2 regions of the Microbispora sp. NPDC004025 genome follow, and region 1 is predicted to be linked to the other one. Evidence: riboswitches for the same ligand, from Rfam matches in the RefSeq annotation. Region 1 holds a riboswitch; the other holds the start of a gene.
What was found. Region 1 has a riboswitch for S-adenosylmethionine ahead of ACWEQG_RS19250 (aminotransferase class V-fold PLP-dependent enzyme). Riboswitches for the same ligand answer to the same signal wherever they lie in the genome.
Positions count from the first base shown of each region.

Region 2: another riboswitch for S-adenosylmethionine. It lies ahead of thrC (threonine synthase); the one in region 1 lies ahead of ACWEQG_RS19250 (aminotransferase class V-fold PLP-dependent enzyme).

Region 1 covers NZ_JBSGHN010000007.1:14,609-22,297, reverse strand. Annotated here, with positions in the region: gene ACWEQG_RS19265 (DUF3180 domain-containing protein) at 1-415, shown strand, start outside; gene ACWEQG_RS19260 (NADH-quinone oxidoreductase subunit D) at 420-1,604, opposite strand; gene ACWEQG_RS19255 (helix-turn-helix domain-containing protein) at 1,718-1,993, shown strand; gene ACWEQG_RS19250 (aminotransferase class V-fold PLP-dependent enzyme) at 2,038-3,318, opposite strand; SAM riboswitch class IV at 3,368-3,483, opposite strand; gene ACWEQG_RS19245 (cytochrome P450) at 3,562-4,761, shown strand; gene ACWEQG_RS19240 (antibiotic biosynthesis monooxygenase family protein) at 4,741-5,058, opposite strand; gene ACWEQG_RS19235 (SAM-dependent methyltransferase) at 5,055-6,035, opposite strand; gene ACWEQG_RS19230 (Rossmann-like and DUF2520 domain-containing protein) at 6,265-7,155, shown strand; gene panC (pantoate--beta-alanine ligase) at 7,146-7,689, shown strand, end outside.
Region 2 covers NZ_JBSGHN010000005.1:421,520-429,208, forward strand. Annotated here, with positions in the region: gene ACWEQG_RS17270 (HelD family protein) at 1-647, shown strand, start outside; gene ACWEQG_RS17275 (GNAT family N-acetyltransferase) at 644-1,072, shown strand; gene groL (chaperonin GroEL) at 1,151-2,773, opposite strand; gene ACWEQG_RS17285 (cold-shock protein) at 3,106-3,306, opposite strand; gene ACWEQG_RS17290 (MoaD/ThiS family protein) at 3,559-3,834, opposite strand; gene thrC (threonine synthase) at 3,880-5,154, opposite strand; SAM riboswitch class I at 5,169-5,308, opposite strand; gene ACWEQG_RS17300 (RNA polymerase sigma factor) at 5,406-5,957, opposite strand; gene ACWEQG_RS17305 (alpha,alpha-trehalose-phosphate synthase (UDP-forming)) at 6,061-7,485, shown strand; gene ACWEQG_RS17310 (MFS transporter) at 7,524-7,689, shown strand, end outside.

The sequences.
Region 1 (7,689 bases):
GGTGGTCGTGTTCGCCCTGCTCACCTGGGGGCTGCTGCGGCAGTTCTACTCCATGTTGCCGACCCTGCCGTGGACCGCGATCCCCACCACGCTGCTGCTGGCCGTCGGCGAGGCGTACACGGGCTGGCTGACCCGGGCGAGGATCCTGCGCCGCCCCGGCACCAAGCCCGTCGAGCCGCTCGCCGTCGCCCGTCTGACGGCGCTGGCCAAGGCCACGGCGTACGCGGGGGCGGCGTTCGGCGGCGTCTTCGCCGGGTTCGTGCTGCGCGTGCTGGACCTGCTCGACCTGGACAAGCCCCGGCAGGACGCGTTCGTCGGCGGCGGGTCGTTCCTGGCCTGCGTGATCCTGGTCTGCGCGGCGCTGTTCCTCGAACACTGCTGCCGGGTGCCCGGCAAGCCGTCGGGGGAGACCTGATCCCTTACTTGTCGATGTCGCCGACGACGAAGAACATCGAGCCGAGAATCGCGATCATGTCGGCGACCAGGTTGCCCGGCAGCATCTCCCGCAGCACCTGGATGTTGTTGTAGGAGGCGCTGCGCAGCTTGAGTCGCCACGGCGTCTTCTCTCCGCGTGACACGAGGTAGTAGCCGTTCAGGCCGAGCGGGTTCTCCGTCCAGGCGTACGTGTGACCTTCGGGCGCCTTCAGCACCTTCGGCAGCCGCTGGTTGATCGGCCCGGGCGGCAGGTGCCGCAGGCGCTCGACGCAGGCGTCGGCGAGGTCGAGGGAGACCTTGACCTGTTCGAGCAGCACCTGGAACCGAGCCTGGCAGTCCCCGGCGGACCGGGTCACGACCTTCACCGGCAGCTCGCCGTACGCGAGGTAGGGCTCGTCGCGCCGCAGGTCGAAGTCCACGCCGGAGGCCCGCGCGATCGGGCCGCTCACGCCGTACTGCATGATCGTCTCGCGGTCGAGCACGCCGACGCCGCGGGTGCGGGCCAGGAAGATCTCGTTGCCGGCGATCAATTCCTCGATGTCGGGCAGCCGCCGGCGCACGGCCGCGACGGCGGCGGTGACGCGGTCGAGCCAGCCCAGCGGCAGCTCCTCCTTCAGCCCGCCCACCCGGTTGAACATGTAGTGCATGCGTCCGCCGGAGATCTCCTCCATGACGTGCTGCAGGGTCTCCCGCTCGCGGAAGGCGTAGAAGACCGGGGTGATGGCGCCGAGCTCCAGGGGATAGCTGCCGAGGAACATCAGGTGGCTGAGCACGCGGTTGAGCTCGGCCAGCAGCGTCCTGGCCCACACCGCCCTGGGCGGCGGCTGCATGCCGAGCATGCGCTCGACCGCGAGCACCACGCCCAGTTCGTTGGCGAACGCCGACAGCCAGTCGTGCCGGTTGGCCAGCACGATGATCTGCCGGTAGTCGCGCACCTCGAACAGCTTCTCCGCGCCGCGGTGCATGTAGCCGACGATCGGCTCGGCGGCCGTGATGCGCTCGCCGTCGAGGACGAGCCGCAGCCGCAGCACGCCGTGGGTGGACGGGTGCTGCGGGCCGATGTTGAGGATCATGTCCTCGGTGGCCAGCTCCCTCGCCTGCACGGCGTCGGCTCCCGCGCCCAGCCCCACGATGCGTTCGGTGCGCCCGCCCTCCTGCTCGGTCGTCATGCCCTCCATGCTTTCACGCTCATCACGCGCCCGCGAAGACGGCGAAGGCATCAGACGAACTCGACCACCGCCTCACGCCGACGGCAGTAGCCTGCGCCGGCGTCTCCCCTTCCGTGATCGAGCAGGGTGCCAGGAAGCTCCTCGCGGAGGCACGCGGTCAACAACTCGCCGAGGCGCGCAAGCGACTCGGGCTTGGCCAGAAGGACGTCGCGGTCGCCATGGGGCTGAGCGTGGCCCGGGTTTCGCAGATCGAGCACGGAGAGGTCACATCCCTCGATGTCATCGCTCGCTATGTGGAGGCGCTCGGGGCCCGCTTGGACCTGGTCGTCGACTTCGGTGATCGGACCCTGCGTCTGCCTGTCAGCGAGAAGCCGACGGATGCCGCTTGATCGGGGAGTCCTTGGGCGAGGCTCCCAGAACCGACCTGCCGTCTTCAGGCGGCGGCGATCTCGCGAAGGGCCTCGATGAGGCGGTCGACGTGCTCCTCGGTGGTGCCGATGCCGATCGAGGCGCGTACGGCGCTCACCGTGCCGTCGGCGCAGCCGGCGTCGTCCCCGCCGAGGAGGTGGCGGACGAAGGGGTGGGCGCAGAACTTGCCGTCCCTGACGCCGATGCCGTGCTCGGCCGAGAGCGTCTCGGCGACCTCTCGCGCCGTGCGGCCCTCCACGGCGAACGACACGATGCCGACGCGCGGGTGGTCGGGGCCCCACAGGGACAGCTCGCGTACGCCGGGGATCGTGGCGAGCCCGGCGCGCAGGCGGGCGAGCAGCCGCTCCTCCTCCTGGACCAGCGCGATCCAGCCGGTCGTGGCCAGCGCGTCGCAGGCGGCGGCGAGCGCGATCGCGCCGAGCACGTTGGGGGTGCCGGCCTCGTGCCGCGTCTCGGGGTCGTCGCTCCAGTCCACCGTCTCGCCCACCGACCGTACGGCTCCGCCGCCGCGCAGGTACGGATCGGCGTCGGCGAGCCAGTCGGGGCGTCCCACGAGCACCCCGGCGCCGAAGGGGGCGTAGAGCTTGTGCCCGGAGAACGCCACGTAGTCGAGGTCGAGCGCGGCGAGGTTGAGCCCGCGATGGGGGACGAGCTGGGCCGCGTCCACGGCGATGCGCGCGCCGTGCCGGTGGGCGACGTGGGCCAGCCCGGCGATCGGCCACAGCTCGCCCGTGACGTTGGAGGCGGCGGTCACGACGAGCAGGGCCGGGCCCTCGATCGCGGCCAGCGCCTCGTCGGCCGCCCGGATCGCCTCGCCGGGGAAGGCGGGCGGCGCGAGCCGTACGGCGTCGGGCCAGGGCAGCAGCGAGGCGTGGTGCTCGGTGTCGAACACGACGACGGTGGTGCCCTCGGGCAGGCTGCGGGCCAGCAGGTTCATCGCGTCGGTCGTGTTGCGCACGAAGATCAGGGCGTCGCCGGGACGGGCGCCGACGAAGGCCCGCACGGTGTGCCTGGCCTGCTCGTACCGCGCGGTGGTGAGCTGTGAGGCGTAGCCCGCGCCCCGGTGGACGCTGGAGTAGGCCGGTAGCGCCGCCGCGACGGTGGCGCTCACCGGCTCGAGACAGGGCGCGCTCGCCGCGTAGTCGAGGTTCGCGTACGGCACGAGCCTGCCGCCCCTGACGGGCACCTCCAGGCCGGCGCCCACCACAGCCGGTAGGCGTACGGGGGCGGCGTCGGGCTCGGTGACACGGGTGACGGCCTGCTGGACGAAGGTGAGTGCGGACAACGCCAAGCTCCTCGGGGTCTGGGACCCCGGCCATGGCGTCGTACGGCGGAGCCCGCGCTTGCCCGGCACACCTCGTGCCGGACCCGGTCCTCACCCGGGGCACCCCGCCGCGAGCGCGAGGGTTGCCGGCCAGCAAGCCGGGGCTTGACGCTGGCACTCATGACCTGAGCGCACTATAACCCGGCATCCGGGCCCGAAGGCAAGCCCGCTGGTGAGAGCCGCTTTGGCGTTATGGTGTGCATTGTGAAGTTTGATCCTTGGAATCCCGAGTTCGTGGCTCATCCGTACGACGTCTACCGCGACCTGCGGGACAACGAGCCGGTCAGCTTCTTCGAGCCGACCGGGCAGTGGCTGATCGCCCGGCACGCCGACGTGAACGCGCTGCTGCGCGACCGCCGGCTGGGCCGGTCCTACCTGCACGTGGCCGCCCACGAGGAGTTCGGCAGGGAGCCCGAGCCGGACTTCCAGGAGCCGTTCTGGCGGGTGGTCCGGGCCGGCATGCTCGACGTGGAGCCACCGGTGCACACCCGGCTGCGCCGCCTGGTGTCCAAGGCCTTCACGCCCCGGATGGTCGAGTCGCTGCGCCCGCGCGTGCGCAGGATCGCGACCGAGCTGACCGAGGGACTGGTCGAGCGCGGCGGCGGCGACCTGCTGGCCGAGGTCGCCGAGCCGCTGCCGGTCACCGTGATCGCCGAGATGCTGGGCGTGCCCGAGGCCGACCGTCACCTCCTGCGCCCCTGGTCGGCCGACATCTGCGGGATGTACGAGCTGAACCCGTCCCCGGAGGTCCAGCACACGGCCGTACGCGCCGCGACGGAGTTCGCCGAGTACCTGCGCGGGCTGGCGAGGGCTCGCAGGGAGCGGCCGGGCGACGACATGATCTCCGCGCTCGCGCAGGTGGTGGACGACGGCGACCGGCTGACCGAGGACGAGCTGATCGGCACCTGCGTGCTGCTGCTCAACGCCGGGCACGAGGCCACGGTCAACGCCACCGGCAGCGGGTGGTGGGCGCTGTTCCGCAACCCGGGTGAGCTGGAGCGGCTGCGCGCCGACCCCGGCCTGATGCCGGCGGCGGTGGAGGAGCTGCTGCGCTACGACACCCCGGCGCAGATGTTCGAGCGGTGGGTGCTCGAGGACGTCGAGGTCGGCGGTGTGACGATCCCCCGAGGCGTGGAGATCGCGCTGCTGTTCGGCTCGGCGAACCGGGACCCCGAGGTCTTCGCCGACCCGGACCGCCTGGACATCGGCCGGGCGGACAACCCGCACATCTCGTTCGGCGCCGGCATCCACTTCTGCCTCGGCGCGCCACTCGCGCGGGTCGAGATGGCGGAGTCCTTCGGCGCGCTGCTGCGCCTCGCCCCCGGCCTGGAGCTCGCCGAGGAGCCGAGCTGGAAGCCCAGCTACATCATGCGCGGCCTGGAATCACTGAAGGTCACCGTCTGACACGCTGACCGTGTGGTGCGTGACCGTCGTGTCGTAGCCGAGCAGGGCGGCCTGGGCGGCGGGCTCGACGACGGCGGTGGCGGGATCGTCGCCGGCGAAGCGGCGGATCGCGTCCATCGACTCCCACAGCGTCATGACCTGGATGTCCACCCGGCCGTCGGCGTCCCGCCGCAGCAGGTACGCGCCACGGTGCCCGTCCACGCCGCGCAGGGAGGGCAGGACCGACGCGGTGAAATGCCGCTCGTAGCGGTCCGCGCCCTCCCGGGTGGCGCTCGCGCGCCAGATTCTCGCGATCACGGTCGCTCCTCTCGATGTCGTGACTGGCTGAGCCAGCCGAAGCCGCCGAGGCCGGCCGGGTCGATCAGCTCGGCCTCCTGGGAGGCCCGGCCGAGCGTCCGTACGTACCTTGCCGGATCGGCGGACGCGAGCGCCAGCGGCGGGCGGGCGCCGGTGACCCCCAGCTCGCGCAGCGCCTCCCGCTGCGTGGTGAGCGTGGTCGCCTCCGCCCCCGCGCGCTCGCCCGCCGCCGCGCAGGCGTCCAGCGCGACGTGGGCGGTGATGTCGCACGACCCGTCCGGCACGGCGGGCACCGGCGCGCCGTCGCGATATCCGGTGAGCGTGCCGAGCGGGGGCCGCCGTCCGGCCAGGTGGGCGTAGTCCACGGCGACCGCGGTGCCGTGCGCCAGCCGCGCGATCACCGAGGCCCACGCCTCGTCCCGGGGACGGCCAATCTCGGCGCGCTCCCCGGCGAACCGCAGCGGCCACCAGCGCTCCAGCCAGGCCATGTCCTCGGGGGCGGGAGCCGGCCCGGGCCGCTCCTCGCCGGTCGCCGGATCGACGAGCACCAGACGTGGGCCGTCCGGCGTCATCTCGGCGACGTCGAGCGGCACGTTGTCGAGCCACTCGTTGGCGACCACCAGGCCGCCGACGCCGTACGGGACCCGCGGCTCCCAGGCGACGCGGGGATCGAGGTCGCCGGGCCGGGGGGACAGGTCGACGGCGGTGACCCGCAGCCGCTCCGCGAGGTCCGGCGGCGCGGCGGCGAGCACCCGGGCGGCCAGGAGACCGTCGCCGCTGCCCATGTCCACGAGATCGACCGGGTGGGGCCGGCCGAGGGCGGCGTCGACCCGCCGGAGCAGGCGCAGCACCGCCTCGGCGAAGACCGGCGAGGCGTGCACCGATGTCCGGAAATGCCGGTCGGGGCGCTCCCGCAGGTAGAAGCCCCGCTCACCGTAGAGCGCCCGCCGCATGGCCTCCCGCCAGGTGACTTCCACAGGGCTTCACGGTACCGACACGCCGGGGCCGTGACGAAAAGTAGTCACTTTCGTACTTATGGCTCAACATAGGCCTGTGAGAAACGGGACAAAATCGGACCGTTGGGTTAGGACGACCGAGGCGTGCCTGCCCGGCTGAGCCACGCCCGGCAGGGCTTGATCTGGCAGACATGACCTGGAGCCGGGTCGGCGGGAGCGCCGCCGCTACGCTGAACCGAGGGGAGGCGTCATGGACACAAGTGACCGCCCGGCGCGGCTCGCCGTGGGAGTGCTCGGCGCGGGACGGGTCGGCTCCGTGCTCGGAGCCGCGCTCATGCTCGCGGGTCATCGGGTGGTGGCGGCCAGCGGGGTGTCCGACGCGTCGGCGCGACGGGCCGCCGACCGCCTCGGCCTGCAGCTCAGCAGGCCGGACGAGGTGATCGCCAAATCCGAGCTCGTGCTGCTCACCGTGCCGGACGACGTGCTGCCCGGCCTCGTGTCCGGCCTCGCCGCCACCGGCGCCGACCTGCGCGGCAAGCTCCTCGCGCACGCGAGCGGCGCGTACGGCCTGGGCGTGCTGGATCCCGCGGCCGAGGCGGGCGCGCTGCCGCTCGCGCTGCATCCCGTGATGACGTTCACCGGCAGGAGCGACGACCTGACCCGGCTCAACGGCTGCTCGTTCGGCGTCACCGCGCCCGACCTGCTGCGGCCGGTGGCCGAGGCCCTGGTGATCGAGATGGGCGGCGAGCCGGTCTGGATCGCCGACCGGGACCGGCCGCTCTACCACGCCGCCCTGGCCGGCGCCGCGAACCACATGGTGACGCTCGTGGCCGAGTCGCAGGAACTGCTCGCGAAGATCGGCGTGGAGCACCCGGGCCGGATGCTCGCCCCGCTGCTGAGCGCCGCCCTCGACAACGTGCTGCGCCTGGGCATCACCGGGCTCACCGGGCCCGTGGTGCGCGGCGACGCGGGCACGGTGCGCAAGCACGTCGACGCGCTCATCCTGGCCGCCCCCGAGGCCGCGGACGCGTACGTCGCCCTCGCTAGACTCACCGCCGACCGGGCACTCGCGGCGGGGCTGCTCAAGCCGGAGGCGGCCGAACGCCTGCTGGACGCCCTGGGAGGGAACATATGGACCTGACCGTCGCCGCCGACCGGGCCGGCCTCGTCAAGGCGAGGGACGCGCTCGGCCCCGGGAGGATCGCCCTGGTCCCCACGATGGGGGCGCTCCACGAGGGCCACAGGTCGCTCATCCGGCTGGCGCGCGAGCACGCCGACCACGTGGTGGTCAGCGTGTTCGTCAACCCCCTGCAGTTCGGCCCCGGCGAGGACTTCTCCCGTTACCCCCGTACGTTCGACGCCGACCTCCGGGCGTGCGAGGAGGAGGGCGTGGGCGTGGTCTTCGCGCCCTCGGCCGACGACATGTACCTGCCGGACCGCCAGGTGGAGGTCTCGGCGGGCGGCATGGGCGGGGTGGTCGAGGGCGCCTTCCGGCCCGGCCACTTCGACGGCGTGCTGACCGTGGTGCTCAAGCTGTTCAACCTGGTGCGGCCGGACGTCGCGGTCTTCGGGCAGAAGGACGCCCAGCAACTCGCGCTGATCCGGCGGATGGTGGCCGACCTCGACGTCCCCGTGTCGATCGTCGGCGCGCCGACCGTGCGGGAGCCCGACGGCC
Region 2 (7,689 bases), on a different contig from region 1:
CGCAGGACCTGTCGGCGATGCAGTTGCGCGCGCTCGGACGCCGCTGCCGCACCGGTTCGGCGACCGTGCTGGGCGACCTCGCGCAGGGCACCACGCCCTGGTCGGCACGCTCCTGGAAGACCGTGCTCGACCACCTCGGCCAGCCGTCGGGCGAGGTCACCGAGCTCACGCTCGGCTTCCGCGTGCCCCGCGAGATCCTCGACTTCGCGGCGCGGCTGCTGCCCTCCGTCGCGCCGGAGCTGGCCCCGCCGCGCTCGCTGCGTCCCGGCACGGGCTCCCTGTCCGTACGCCGCGAGCCCGACGTCGCCGCCGCCCTTCCCGGGGCCGTACGGCAGGCCCTCACGCAGGAGGGGTCGATCGGCGTCATCGCCGCCGACGCGGACGTGCCGGCCCTCACGGCGGCGCTGGACGCCGCGCACCTCCCGCACGCGGTGCTCGGTCCCGACTCGACGGGCGACGACCGGCTGTTGCTGGTGCCGGCGACGCTCGCCAAGGGTCTGGAGTACGACCATGTGATCGTCACCGAGCCCGCCGCCATCGCCGAGGCGGAGGAGCGCGGTCGCGCCCGTCTCTACGTGGTCCTCACCCGGGCCGTGACGTCACTGACCATCCTGCACAGCCGCGACCTGCCCGAGGAGCTGCGATGAGCGCGCCCGACGTACGAGTCCGCGACGGCGTCCTGGAGGACGTCGAGGCCGTCCTGCGGTTCTGGCGGGAGGCCGCGGAGAACACCGACAGGCACGACGACGCCGCCAAGGTCGTGGCCCTGATCGAGCGCGATCCCGAGGCGCTGCTCATCGCCGAGATCGACGGCCGCGTGATCGGCACGCTCATCGCCGGGTGGGACGGCTGGCGCGCCCACCTCTACCGGCTCGCCGTGGACCCCGCCCACCGGCGCATGGGCATCGGATCGCTGCTGATCCGGGCCGCCGAGGAGCGGTTCCGGAAGTTCGGCGCGTTCCGTGCCGACGCGATGGTCCTGCACGACAACACCCTGGCGCACCACGCTTGGACGTCGGCGGGATACGCGATGCAGACCGACTGCGCCCGCTGGGTCAGGCGCCTCACCTGAACCCGGGGCGCACAACGGGAAAGGGCGGCTCCCCCGAGGGGGAACCGCCCTTCCGTTGAGACGAAGCAGGCAGATGGATCAGAAGTCCATGTCGCCGCCGCCGGGCATGGCGGGGGCCTTCTCCTTCTCGGGCTTCTCGGCGATGACGGCCTCGGTGGTCAGGAACAGAGCCGCGATGGACGCCGCGTTCTGCAGCGCCGAGCGGGTGACCTTGGCCGGGTCGATGATGCCGGACTCGAACATGTTGACGTACTCGCCGGTCGCGGCGTTGAGGCCCTCACCAGCCGGGAGGTTGCGGACCTTCTCCACCACGACGCCGCCCTCGAGGCCGGCGTTGACGGCGATCTGCTTCAGCGGCTCCTCGAGGGCCTTGCGGACGATCGCGGCACCGGTGGCCTCGTCGCCGTTGACCTCGAGCTTGTCGAACGCGTTGGCGCCGGCCTGCAGCAGGGCCACGCCACCGCCGGGGACGATGCCCTCCTCGACCGCGGCCTTGGCGTTGCGGACGGCGTCCTCGATGCGGTGCTTGCGCTCCTTGAGCTCGACCTCGGTGGCCGCGCCGGCCTTGATGACGGCCACGCCGCCGGCCAGCTTGGCGAGGCGCTCCTGGAGCTTCTCGCGGTCGTAGTCGGAGTCGGTGCGCTCGATCTCGGCGCGGATCTCGTTGACCCGGCCGGCGATCTGCTCGGCGTCACCGGCGCCGTCGACGATCGTGGTCTCGTCCTTGGTCACGACGACCTTGCGGGCGCGGCCGAGCAGGTCGAGGGTGGCGTTCTCGAGCTTGAGACCGACCTCCTCACTGACGACCTGGCCACCGGTGAGGGTGGCGATGTCGCCCAGCATGGCCTTGCGGCGGTCGCCGAAGCCGGGGGCCTTGACGGCCACGGACTTGAACAGGCCGCGGATCTTGTTGACGACCAGGGTCGCCAGGGCCTCGCCCTCGACGTCCTCGGCGATGATGACCAGCGGCTTGCCGGACTGCACGACCTTGTCGAGCAGCGGCAGGAGGTCCTTGTTCGCCGATACCTTCGAGTTGACGATCAGGATGTACGGGTCCTCGAAGACCGCCTCCATGCGCTCGGGGTCGGTCACGAAGTAGCCGGACACGTAGCCCTTGTCGAAGCGCATACCCTCGGTGAGCTCCAGCTCCAGGCCGAAGGTGTTGCTCTCCTCGACGGTGATGACGCCTTCCTTGCCCACCTTGTCCATCGCCTCGGCGATGAGGGAGCCGATCTCGGTGTCGGCGGCGGAGATGGAGGCGGTGGAGGCGATCTGCTCCTTGGTCTCCACGTCCTTGGCGAGCTTCGACAGCTCCTCGCTGACGCGCTCGACGGCGGCCTCGATGCCCTTCTTCAGCGCCATCGGGTTGGCGCCGGCGGCCACGTTGCGCAGACCCTCGCGGACCAGCGCCTGAGCGAGCACGGTAGCCGTCGTCGTGCCGTCACCGGCGACGTCGTCGGTCTTCTTCGCGACTTCCTTGACCAGCTCGGCGCCGATCTTCTCCCACGGGTCCTCGAGCTCGATCTCCTTGGCGATGGAGACACCGTCGTTGGTGATCGTGGGGGCGCCCCACTTCTTCTCCAGCACGACGTTGCGGCCCTTCGGGCCGAGGGTCACCTTCACGGCGTCGGCGAGCTGGTTCATACCGCGCTCGAGACCGCGCCGGGCGTCCTCGTCAAACGCGATCATCTTGGCTGCCATTAGGCTAGACCTCCCAGTAGCAGGGTGTCTTCAACGGACCGAGCCGACGCCCGCGACGGCTTGAGCCCGCTATCCCTGCGCGGGCCCCATCGCCCCGATCCCGATTGTTGTCACTCTCGACCTCAGAGTGCCAAACAAGTATTTAGCACTCTCCCCCCGAGAGTGCAAGCGGAAGCCACCCTGACCAGCTTGGACGGTATGTCCAGAACGAGTGCAGCAGGTCACGCCGGACCCGGCGGGAGTGAGCGCCCCGACGAGTGGAGCGGGAGACACAGCGGAAGGCCCGGCGCGCGGAACTTCGTGCGCCGGGCCTTCCAAGGTCGATGACGGGATCAGACGGCCCGTACGGCCTCCGCCTGGGGGCCCTTCTGACCCTGCGTGATGTCGAACTCAACCCGCTGACCCTGCTCGAGGGCCTTGTAGCCGTCCATCAGGATTGCCGAGTAATGGACGAACACGTCCTTACCACCGTCTACCGCGATGAAGCCGTAGCCCTTGTCCGCGTTAAACCATTTGACGGTGCCCTGCGCCACTTCCGACTCCTCTTGCTGGGCTGGGGACCACCAAGAAGCCCCCGGTTTTGTCGATCGTCCTCGACCATACCCGTGTCAAGGCGTAGGACAACAGAGTCAATCCGCAAACTACTACTTGGCGTTCGCTCAAAGCGGGATCGAAGAATTTTCACTTTGCTGTTGAATAGTTGAGAGCTACACCATTTGCCATAGCACCGCCCGACTTCTTCGCCATAGAAGTGCATGTCAGGTGCTCGGCGCCGGTGCGGCGGCTCAGCCTCCGGCGACGGCGGGGATGACCGAAATCTGCACCCCGTCCGGCGTGGCGGTGTCCAGACCGTCGGCGAATCGGACATCCTCTTCTCCGACGTAGACGTTGACAAAACGCCGAATCTTACCCGTTTCGTCCAGGATGCGCCCGCCGATGCCGGGGTAGTCCGCGTCCAGCTTCTGCAGAACCTCTCGAAGCGTTCCCCCCTCCCCGCTCACCTCCGCGGCTCCGTTGGTGTACGTCCGGAGAATCGTCGGAATCCGCACGGAAACGCTCATTGTTCGCTCGCTTTCGTTGCTGCCGATGGGCCTGGTGAAACGCTTTCAGTTGGCGAATGCCGCACGGAAGGCGTCGAGAGAAGGACGGATGACGGCGGTGGGGCGGGCGTGCTCGGCCACCGCGTCGAGCGTCTTGAGCCCGTCGCCGGTGTTCAGCACCACGGTCTCGGCGTCGGGGTCGAGGCGCCCCTCGCGCACCAGCTTGCGCAGCACGCCGACCGTGACGCCACCCGCCGTCTCGGCGAAGACGCCCTCGGTCCTGGCCAGCAGGCGGATCGCCTCGACGATCTCCTGGTCGTTCACGTCCTCCACCGCGCCGCCCGTCCGCCGGGCGATGTCGAGCACGTACGGCCCGTCCGCCGGGTTCCCGATCGCCAGCGACTTGGCGATGGTGTCGGGCCGCACCGGCTGCACCACGTCCTGCCCGGCCTTGAACGCCCGGGAGACCGGCGAGCAGCCCTCGGCCTGCGCGCCGAAGATCCGGTACGGCCGATCCTCGACCAGCCCCAGCTTGATCAGCTCGCGGAAGCCCTTGTCGATCTTGGTGAGCTGCGAACCGGAGGCCACCGGGATGATGATCTGGTCGGGCAGGCGCCAGCCGAGCTGCTCGGCGATCTCGTACGCCAGCGTCTTGGAGCCCTCGGCGTAGAAGGGCCGGAGGTTGACGTTGACGAAGCCCCACTTCTCGCCCAGCTCGTCGCCGATGAGCTCCGAGCAGAAGCGGTTGACCTCGTCGTAGTTGCCGTCGATGGCGACCAGACGGCCGCCGTACACCGCGGCCATGACGACCTTGGCCGGCTCCAGGTCGGCGGGGATGAACACGCAGGAGTCCAGTCCGGCCCGGGCGGCGGCCGCGCTCACCGCGCCGGCGAGGTTGCCGGTGGAGGAGCACGACAGGGTGTGGAAGCCGAAGTTGCGCGCGGCCTCCAGCGCGATCGAGACGACCCGGTCCTTGAAGGAGTGGGTGGGGTTGCCGGAGTCGTCCTTGACGTGGAGCGACCGCAGCCCCAGCTCGGCGGCCAGCCTGTCGGCCTTCACGAGCTTGGTCCAGCCGGGCTGGAGGTTGGGCTTGGCCGCCACGTCGGCGGGAACGGGGAGCAGGGAGCGGTACCGCCAGATGTTCGCCGGACCGGACTCGATGTCCTCCCGGCGGATCTCGCCGAATTCGTACGCCACCTCAAGGGGGCCGAAACACTCCGTACAGGCGAAGATCGGGCCGAGTTCATAAAGCGTGCCGCATTCGCGACACGAAAGACCCGTGGCGGGGCCGAACTCGACGGTGTTCGCGGCGGTCTTAGCGGCAGTGCTGGTGTGCGCCATGAAGCGAGGCCTTTCCCTCATCTTCGCTCGCGACCACCCTGGCCGCGAGCCGGAATTGGCACCTGTCCCGGCCGGGCCTCGTGGACACGAGTTCGACACCGGGGAGGTTGCCGGGGCTTCGCAGGGCCGGTCCCTCCACCCCTCTGGATGAGCATGTTCAGTTGTGGAACCTTTCCGAGAAAGGTCCCTAGCACTGTACCCCGGCGTCCTCGGTGTCCGTTCCGATGTCTCACATAACGAGACGATCCGTATCAGCCGTACGCCTCGCCGAGAGCGGCCTGCACGTACTTGCGCGCCTGATGGATCCGGGACTTGACCGTGCCGAGGGGGATCTTCAGCTGGTCGGCGACCTCCGAATAGTCGAGCTGGCAGATGTCGCGCAGCACGAGCGCCTGGGCGAGGTCGGGCCGCTCGGCCTCCAGCGCCTCCATCGCGTCGAGCAGGTCGAGCCGCGACCCGGCGATGACGCTCACCCGCCGGGGATCGGGCCGCTGGTCGGGCAGCTCCTCCGCCTGCTCCGACGAGCGCCGCTTCAGCGAGCGGTAGGTGGTCCTGGCGCAGTTCACGGTCACGATGTGCAACCAGGTGCTGAACTTGGCGCGCCCCTCGAACCTGCCGATGTTGCGTGCCACGGCGAGCAGCGTGTCCTGCGCGGCCTCCTCCGCGTCCTGCCGATACGGTAGAAGCCTCTCGCAGTGCCGCAGCACGTCGGGCTCGATGCGTCGCAGCAGTTCACCGAGCGCGCGATGGTCCCCCTGGGCAGCCGATCGGGCCAGGTCCTCGGTCGTGTCGTCCAGTGCCATGCCGTATCCAGCCCTTCCGCGATCGGTTGACATCCTATTGACGGAGGTCGGCTTTTATTAATCTTCCGGCATGCGCGCCCGCTCTGATCGAGGGACAGCCCAGATGAGCAGCACCGTTCTTATCGCGTCCAACAGGGGCCCGGTGTCCTTCACGCTGTCGGAGGACGGCGGCCTGACCATGCGCAGGGGCGGTGGCGGCCTGGTCTCGGGCCTGTCCGAGGTGGTCAGGGACACCGACGTCCTGTGGGTCTGCGCCGCGCTGTCGGACGGCGACCGGGGCGCGGTGCGCCAGGCGCCCGGCGGCCGGCTCGACCGGGCCTTCGAGACGGGGCCGATCCGCATGCTGGACATCCCGCCCGCGGTCTTCCACCGCGCCTACAACGCCGTGGCCAACTCGACCCTCTGGTTCGTCAACCACCTGCTGTACAACACGCCCTTCTCCCCCGAGTTCGGCACGCGGTTCCGGCGGGAGTGGGAGTCGTACCGCACGTACAACGGGGCCTTCGCACTGGCCCTCGCCGAGGAGGCGGCGCCCCGGGCGCGCGTCATGGTGCAGGACTACCACCTGACGCTGACCCCGGCGATGCTCCGGGTCGACCGCCCCGACCTGCGCATCGGCCACTTCTCGCACACGCCCTGGGCGCCGCCCGAATACTTCGCGCTGCTGCCCGAGGACGTCGCGGCCGAGGTGCTGACCGGCATCCTCGGCGCCGACCACGCGGGGTTCCTCACCGCCCGCTGGGCCCGCTCCTTCATGGACTGCTGCGACGTGCTGCTCGGAGCCCGGGTGGACCACGCCGCCCGTACGGTGACCTACGACGGGCGGACCACCAGGATCGGCGTCCATCCGCTCGGGGTGAACGGGGAGGCGCTGCGGGCGCGGGCGGCCGAGCCGGACGTCGAGTCGCACATGACCGCGATCAAAGACCACGTCGGCGACCGCAAGCTCATCGTGCGCATCGACCGCACCGAGCTGTCCAAGAACATCGTGCGCGGCCTGCGGGCCTACCAGGAGTTCCTGGCCGCCCATCCCGAGTGGCACGGCCGGGTCGTCCACCTGGCGTTCGCCTACCCCTCCCGGCACGACCTGCCCGAGTACCGCGAATACACGGCGGCCGTGCAGCGCTGCGCGAAGGAGATCGAGGACGAGTACGCCACCGAGGACTGGGACCCGCTCATCCTCAACGTCAACGACGACTACCCGCGCTCCCTGGCCGCCTACCGGCTGGCCGACGTCCTGCTCGTCAACCCGATCAGGGACGGCATGAACCTGGTGGCCAAGGAGGGCCCGATCCTGTCGCCCCGGTGCGCGCTGGTGCTGTCGCGCGAGGCGGGCGCGGCGGCCGAGCTGGGGGCCGACTCGCTGCTGGTCAACCCGTACGACGTGTCCGGCACGGCGGCGGCGCTGCACGAGGCGCTGACGCTGCCGGAGCAGGAACGTCTCACGCGCGGCCTGCGGCTGCGGGAGGCCGCCACCGCCCTGCCGCCCCAGCGCTGGTTCGAGGACCAGCTCGCCGCGCTGCTTTGAGCAAGGATTTGTCGTTTTTGCGCTAACCTTGCCTGGTTTTGGAACGCAACATAAAGGTCACCAGGGACGGCCCCACCTGGTTGGTCTACCTGCAGCTCGCCACCTTCGCCACCTACCTGTACGGCCTGTCGGCCGCCGTGCCGCTCCTGCGCGCCGAACTCGGCGTGTCCCAGGCCGTCGCCGGGCTGCACGGCACCGGGATGG